2 regions of the Solibacillus sp. FSL K6-1554 genome follow, and region 2 is predicted to be linked to the other one. Evidence: riboswitches for the same ligand, from Rfam matches in the RefSeq annotation. Region 2 holds a riboswitch; the other holds the start of a gene.
What was found. Region 2 has a riboswitch for FMN ahead of ribE (riboflavin synthase). Riboswitches for the same ligand answer to the same signal wherever they lie in the genome.
Positions count from the first base shown of each region.

Region 1 (3,429 bases), 780 kb from region 2:
ACAGAAAATCCGTCAAAGCTGGAACTTTATAATACATTCAGTCCGTTGCTTGATGAACAGTCGCTCGGGTTTAATGAATATCATCCTTACAAGGGTGAATTGCGAGAAGAAGGGAACACGCTAGTTCACATATTGCCGGAGGGTCACCAATATGATGCAGGAACAGCTTCCTTATCGAATTATCTTGGTTCACTTGTCGATACTTTCAGTGATGCATATACGGAAGTGCAAATAGAAAATATCTCCGGAAAACCAATTTACTTCGATCATATTGGCGATGTAAATGAGCCGTTTCTATTAAATGATGAGAACGCTCAATATAATTATTTTATGTATCAGATGCGCAATGGGGCGGTATATTTAAGTCCGAATTTCCGAATGAGCTTTACAAATGTCGAAGAAGCAATCAAAAATATGACGGTGGAAGCGAACGATATATATAGAACGGTTATATTGCCAGGTGTATATTTAAAAGTTGAAGACGCTGAATCAGTCGTTACGATTACATTTGAAGAGCCTTTAAACTTGGAGAATTACGAGCCTGCACAAGCAATGCGAATGATTGAAGGGTTAATAATGACAGCGGCAAGTTTTGATAAACAAGTCAAATTCGAAAATATTGTACAGGAACAATGGGGCGGTTTTGATTTCACAAAACCAGTGGAGAAGCCGATTGCTGCAAATCGTATCCATTATGAATTTCAATAATCCAAATTAATTTACTAGGAATTGTAAGCAATGGGCTTTACAATTCCTTTTTTTTATATATAATAAGAATTGTAGCAAGGTAATTGTTACATAATTTCATATTGATTCATCTTCGGGGCAGGGTGTAACTCCCGACCGGCGGTAATAAAAGTGATAACCTCTGACCATTTACTTGGAGGAAGTTATGTCAAACTTTTCGAGCCCGCGAGCCACTTTTGTGTGCAGGATTTGGTGCGATTCCAAAGCCGACAGTATAGTCTGGATGGGAGAAGGTGAAGGTACGGTCGTCATTTTTTTGAAAATGCCGTGCTTTGCAGTACTTATTTTCAAGTTCCTTATTTGTTGCGGAATATTTTTTCGTATACAAAAATCAGGAATTGCTGCAAATGCACTGATAGACCCTTTATTTAAGTGTGCCTATTTCTCCCTTATGCTCTATTTGAGTATAAGGGTTTTTTCATGAAATGATTTGATACGTCCTTTCTTCTTGCGAGATGGAATCAGCAAAGAGGAGAGATTTATATGCAAAAAAGAAGTTTAAAGTTACGGTCATTCGTAACAATCGCAATGCTGAGTGGAGTTTCATTTGTTCTAATGTTGTTAAACTTCCCACTACCATGGTTCCCAGTGTTTTTACAAATTGATTTCAGTGATGTGCCAGCATTGATTGCGGCAATTACAATGGGTCCTGTTGCGGGTATTCTAGTTGAACTTGTCAAAAATGTGCTTGACTGGATTTACACAGGGGCTCCTGAAGGAATTCCGGTAGGCCATATGGCAAACTTTGCTACAGGTGTCTTATTCATTTTACCAGCTTACTATATTTATAAAAAATTCCCTTCTGCAAAAGGGTTGATGACAGGCTTAGTGGTTTCTACGGTTGTTATGTCACTAGGAATGGCAGCATTAAATTATGTGGCGTTCTTACCGCTGTATACGTACTTACTAGGCTTCGAATATAATATGTACGAAACGATCGTACTGGGTATTTTACCATTTAATATTGTCAAAGGAATTATGATGATTGTTGTCGTGACGATGCTTTACCGTACAATGCGTGTATGGATTGAAAATCAGCGCCGACAATATTTAGCTTAATTAAATAATAAAATTTGGAGCGATGTCGTAAAAGTGTTAACTTTATGACACCGCTCCTTTTATATTTACTATTACTATTGTCATTCTGTTATAGGGCTGATATGATATTGTACATTGTTAAGAAAATTAGGACGTTTCATTAAAACACCATGAAATGACATCTTGGGAGAGAATATGATGGACAAAAAAATACCATTTTCAACCTATGCAGTAATCGGAACGATGCTGTTTGGTATGTTTTTTGGAGCGGGAAATTTAATATTTCCGATTCAAATGGGGCAATTGGCAGGAACGAATTATTGGTTTGCGCTAATTGGCTTTTTAGTTACGGCAATTGGTTTGCCGTTTTTAGGAATTCTGGCAATCGGATTGTCGGGAAGTAATGGATTGCGTGATTTGGCAAGTAAAGTACATCCAGTGTTTGGATTGTTTTTTGCATTGGCTTTATATTTAACAATCGGGCCGTTTTTTGCAATTCCACGTACAGCAACCGTACCGTTTGTCGTTGGATTTGAACCGTTTATCGATCCTTCACAGGCAACATTGTGGCTAGCGGTATTCAGTTTTATTTTCTTCACGATAGTTTTTTACTTTTCGTTAAATCCGGCGAAAATAATGGACATTATCGGAAAATACTTAACGCCAGCCTTTTTAATATTTTTATTTTTATTAATCGGAATTAGTCTATTTTCTCCGATGGGGAAATTTGTTGAGCCTGCTGGGGCTTATATTAACGAGGCGTTTATGACAGGATTTAAAGAAGGCTATAATACGATGGATGCACTTGCTTCACTTGCGTTCGGTATTGTAGTCATCCATGCGATTAAACGGACAGGTATTACAGATAAAAAAGAAATTGCAAAAGCGACTTGGAAATCGGGTATTTTTGCAATGGCATTAATGATGCTAATATACGGTCTGATTGCTTACATGGGAGCATCAAGTGTAACCGCTATTGGTACATTTGAAAATGGTGGGCAAATTTTTGCGGCTGTAGCTGATCATTACTTCGGCTCATACGGTGCGATTTTGTTGGCGATTATTATTGTACTTGCATGTTTGAAAACAAGTATTGGGCTCATTACTTCATGCAGTGAGTTTTTCCATGAAGTGTTTCCGAAAATCAGCTATAAGACATTTGTAGTGATGCTATGTGCTGTTTCTTTTATCATTGCGAACTTTGGGTTAACGAATATTATTACATATGCGGTTCCGGTGTTGATGTTCCTTTACCCGCTGGCAATTGTGTTAATAATCCTGGCACTTTTAGGACCGTTGTTTCACTATAAAAAACCTGTATTTACAGGTGCGATTGTGCTGGTATTCTTTATTAGTATAATTGATGGATACAATGCATTGATCGGTAGTGTACCGGCATTTGAAGTAAGTTTGTTGTCATCTATTTCAACGATCTATGCGGACTACTTGCCGCTTTATTCAATTGGCTTAGGATGGATTGTACCGGCTGTAGTTGGAGCTGTTATCGGATTATGTATTCCGAATCGCAGCGGTGAAGTAAATACGAATTAAAAAAATGGGTGTGTAATAGGAAAAATTTCCTTTTACACACCCGTTTTCTGTTTTAGTGGATATTTTGCTTTTTGAAGTTTCCGCCTTTAACTT
Region 1 is NZ_JBBOSS010000001.1:1,320,399-1,323,827, forward strand. Features, by position in the region: gene MHB58_RS06330 (hypothetical protein) at 1-708, shown strand, start outside; FMN riboswitch at 813-986, shown strand; gene MHB58_RS06335 (ECF transporter S component) at 1,231-1,806, shown strand; gene brnQ (branched-chain amino acid transport system II carrier protein) at 1,984-3,336, shown strand; gene MHB58_RS06345 (YitT family protein) at 3,389-3,429, opposite strand, start outside.
Region 1: another riboswitch for FMN. It lies ahead of MHB58_RS06335 (ECF transporter S component); the one in region 2 lies ahead of ribE (riboflavin synthase).

Region 2 (3,429 bases):
GTGCTTCAAATGTTTTTCCCATTTTAATTGCTCCTTTTTATACCGATACGGTAGTTAATTTTATATATTGAACTAAGTCTTCGATTGTAATAAATTTCAGTTTATGTTTTTGTGCTAGCTTTTCGAGCTGCGGCATGCGGGCCATTGAACCATCTTCGTTCATAATTTCACAGATGACCGCGACTTCATTTGAACCGCAAAGCTTTGCCAGGTCAACGCCTGCTTCCGTATGCCCTCTACGTTCCAACACGCCCCCCTGTTTTGCAATGAGGGGGAATACATGGCCCGGACGATGAAAATGCTCCGGTTTTGTTGCTGGATCCAGCAATGCTAACATCGTTTTAGAACGTTCAAATGCACTTATACCTGTCGTTGTATGGATATGATCGATACTAATCGTAAAAGCCGTTTGATATGTATCGGTATTGCTTTGCACCATTGGATGAAGGGAAAGCTTTTCTGCAATTGCAGATGAAATTGGTGTACAAATTAACCCTCTTCCATAAAGCGCCATAAAATTAATATTTTCCGGTGTAGCGAATTCTCCTAACACAAGAAAATCCCCTTCATTTTCACGGTTCTCGTCATCTGACACAATAATAATCTCACCGTTTTTCAATGCCTGAATTGCTTCTTCAATCGTATTCATATATCACCACTCCTTTAAAATCCAGTACGTTGCAAAAAGTCCATTGTAATCGTACTTCCCGTTTGATTTTGTAAATGTTTTTTTACATATTTTCCGATTAGATCTGTTTCAATGTTCACAACATCTCCTGGCTTTTTATAGCCTAGTACAGTCTGCTCATACGTATGAGGGATTAAGGAAATGGTAATGAATGTGTCTGTCACCTCAAAAATCGTTAAACTCGTACCGTCTACAGTAATCGAGCCTTTCTTGATGCATTCTGCAATCAAATGCTTTTCCATTGCCAGATCAATATAAACTGCATTGGCGACCGGTCTTTTCCGTTGAATTGTCGCAATCCCATCCACGTGGCCCGATACAATATGTCCGCCAAAACGACCATTCGCCGACATTGCCCGTTCCAAATTGACAGGCATACCTGCTGCTAATTGCTGGAGGCTGGTTGCTTTGACGGTTTCCGGCATAACATCCGCCAAAAATACGGTTGGCGAGAAATGCTTTACAGTCAAACAGACACCGTTAACGGCAATACTGTCCCCGAGTTGGACATCCTCTAAAATTTTGCTTGCGCGAATGGCTAGTTCCATCGCTTGTGTGGACTGGCTGATCGTTTCAACCGTTCCAAGTTCTTCAATGATTCCTGTAAACATCCTGCTCACCTCTTTTTAATAATAAAAAAGAACCCCGATTGAAGTCGGAGTTCGATGAGAGGAAAATTGAGCATCATCAAATAAGCTTTTTGAAGATAATTTTCAAAAAACTGCTGACATTGCTTCCTTCTCCCATCCAGACTATAACTGTCGGCTTTGGACTTGCACCAAATCCTGCACACAAAAGTGGCTCACGGGCTTAGAGATTACTCATCACCGTCGATTGGGAATTTCACCCGACCCCGAAGGAAATTATTTTTCATTGGAAATAAAAAAATCCCGTCACAAGGCGCGACAGGAAAAGTGTATAGCAAAAAACCACATTAAAAATCAAAAAATTTTAAAAATGTGTTGCCATTCCTTCTCCCATCCAGACTATAACTGTCGGCTTTGGATTTGCACCAAAATCCTGCACACAAAAAAGTGGCTCACGGGCTTAGAGATTAACTCATCACCGTCGATTGGGAATTTCACCCGACCCCGAAGGAAATTATTTTATTTGAAAGTTATTGTAACATAAATAAATTAAAAAGCTAATAGTATTTTAGCACTTACTTACTTTTTGTTCCCTCAATCTTTTTACATCTACCCCTCTATCAAATTAATATTTTGAAACTTTACTAATGGTAATATGTAGAATAATATACATAATATAACAGAAAATAGAAAGGAGTTATTGCAAGCTGATTTTAATTGTTTCTCATTGCTTGGTTGCTTTTTTTAAGTTTTAATTCGAATAAAATATAGTGTCGGATAATCTTCAGTAATATAAAAAACAAATACCTTTTTAACGATAATGGAGGCTTTTATGGCGAATAATTCACAGTCGAATAAATATCTTATCTTTCTAGAACTACTGTTTTATGCAGCTTTACCCTATGCAATATGGAAGTTTGGCCGAGAGCCTTTTGGTGACTATGCTGCGATGCTGCTGTCCACTGTTCCCGGGATAATTTATACTGTTTACCGCTTTGCTAAGGATCGGCAGTTTAATGTGACGGGCTTGTTTATTTTAGGCTCGATGCTTATAGGTACTACGTTAGATTTATTGTCAGGTTCAGCGGAGCAAATGATTTGGAATAATGTTTATTTAGGTCTTTTTTACACATTTCTCTATGTAATTTTATTTATTATAAAAAAGCCTTTTCCTTTGTATGTTGCAATTGATTTTGCATATTTGCAAGGCTATGCACGAAAGGACAGTAAAGCTTTGTTCTTTCAAAAAGGGATTTTCGGATGGTTTCAGCTGATCCAGATTGTTTTCATTATTCGAGGACTTGTTATGGCAGGAATTACGGTCTTTTTGCTACGGAAATACGGAATTGACAGTTATGGGGATATGCTGATTTATAAACGTGTAGCAAGTTGGGTATTTTCCGGAATTGTCATGGGGATGTTCTTTTACATCAACGTAATTGTTCAAAAATATACGAATCGTTTACAGGAAAAGAAGGATGAAAAGCTGCCAGAACTTGACATTGTGGCGGATTAATTTTTTTCGAAAGGGTGATGGAGATGACAAACATTAAAGAATGTCCAAAATGTGGCGGTACGGAATTAGGTAGAGGAAAACATAGCGGGTACAGTGTTATGTCACCTGTTAATAAATTAAGTTTAGGATGCAATATCGAGTACATTATTTGTACCGATTGCGGGTTTATTATTGAAGGCTATGTCGTAAAACCCGGGAAATTTAAAGGGACTTTTTAACGAGAATATAATCAAGGTGCGAAATGTTACATTATCGGCATTTCGCATTTTTTTTGATTACTTTTATTAGAAGAAATTTATTTATATTAGCACTTCTGCAGGTGAAATTAGAAAAGTTGGCGTGCTTATTAGCTAATCAGGAACTGATATTAGCATATCCAGCTCCATTATTAGAAAATCCGCAACTTATTAGAAAATATGCGGTTTTATTAGCACAGTTTATTTTTTATTAGAAAAGCCCTCACTCCATAAAAAAACTTGCTTAAAAAGCAGCTACACTTTTTTCGCAAGTTAATCTTTCATTTCACTATTAATTTAGACGTTCGTCAATGAGTGCTTCCATATCACTCGCAATCGTTTCATATGGAACACCATCTTCGCCAGTGCCATAGCCTGAATAGTTTTTCACGGCGATTCCTT
Region 2 is NZ_JBBOSS010000001.1:2,098,558-2,101,986, forward strand. Features, by position in the region: gene ribH (6,7-dimethyl-8-ribityllumazine synthase) at 1-22, opposite strand, end outside; gene ribB (3,4-dihydroxy-2-butanone-4-phosphate synthase) at 38-649, opposite strand; gene ribE (riboflavin synthase) at 664-1,299, opposite strand; FMN riboswitch at 1,420-1,553, opposite strand; FMN riboswitch at 1,654-1,791, opposite strand; gene MHB58_RS10250 (VC0807 family protein) at 2,108-2,791, shown strand; gene MHB58_RS10255 (hypothetical protein) at 2,815-3,009, shown strand; gene MHB58_RS10260 (SCO family protein) at 3,320-3,429, opposite strand, start outside.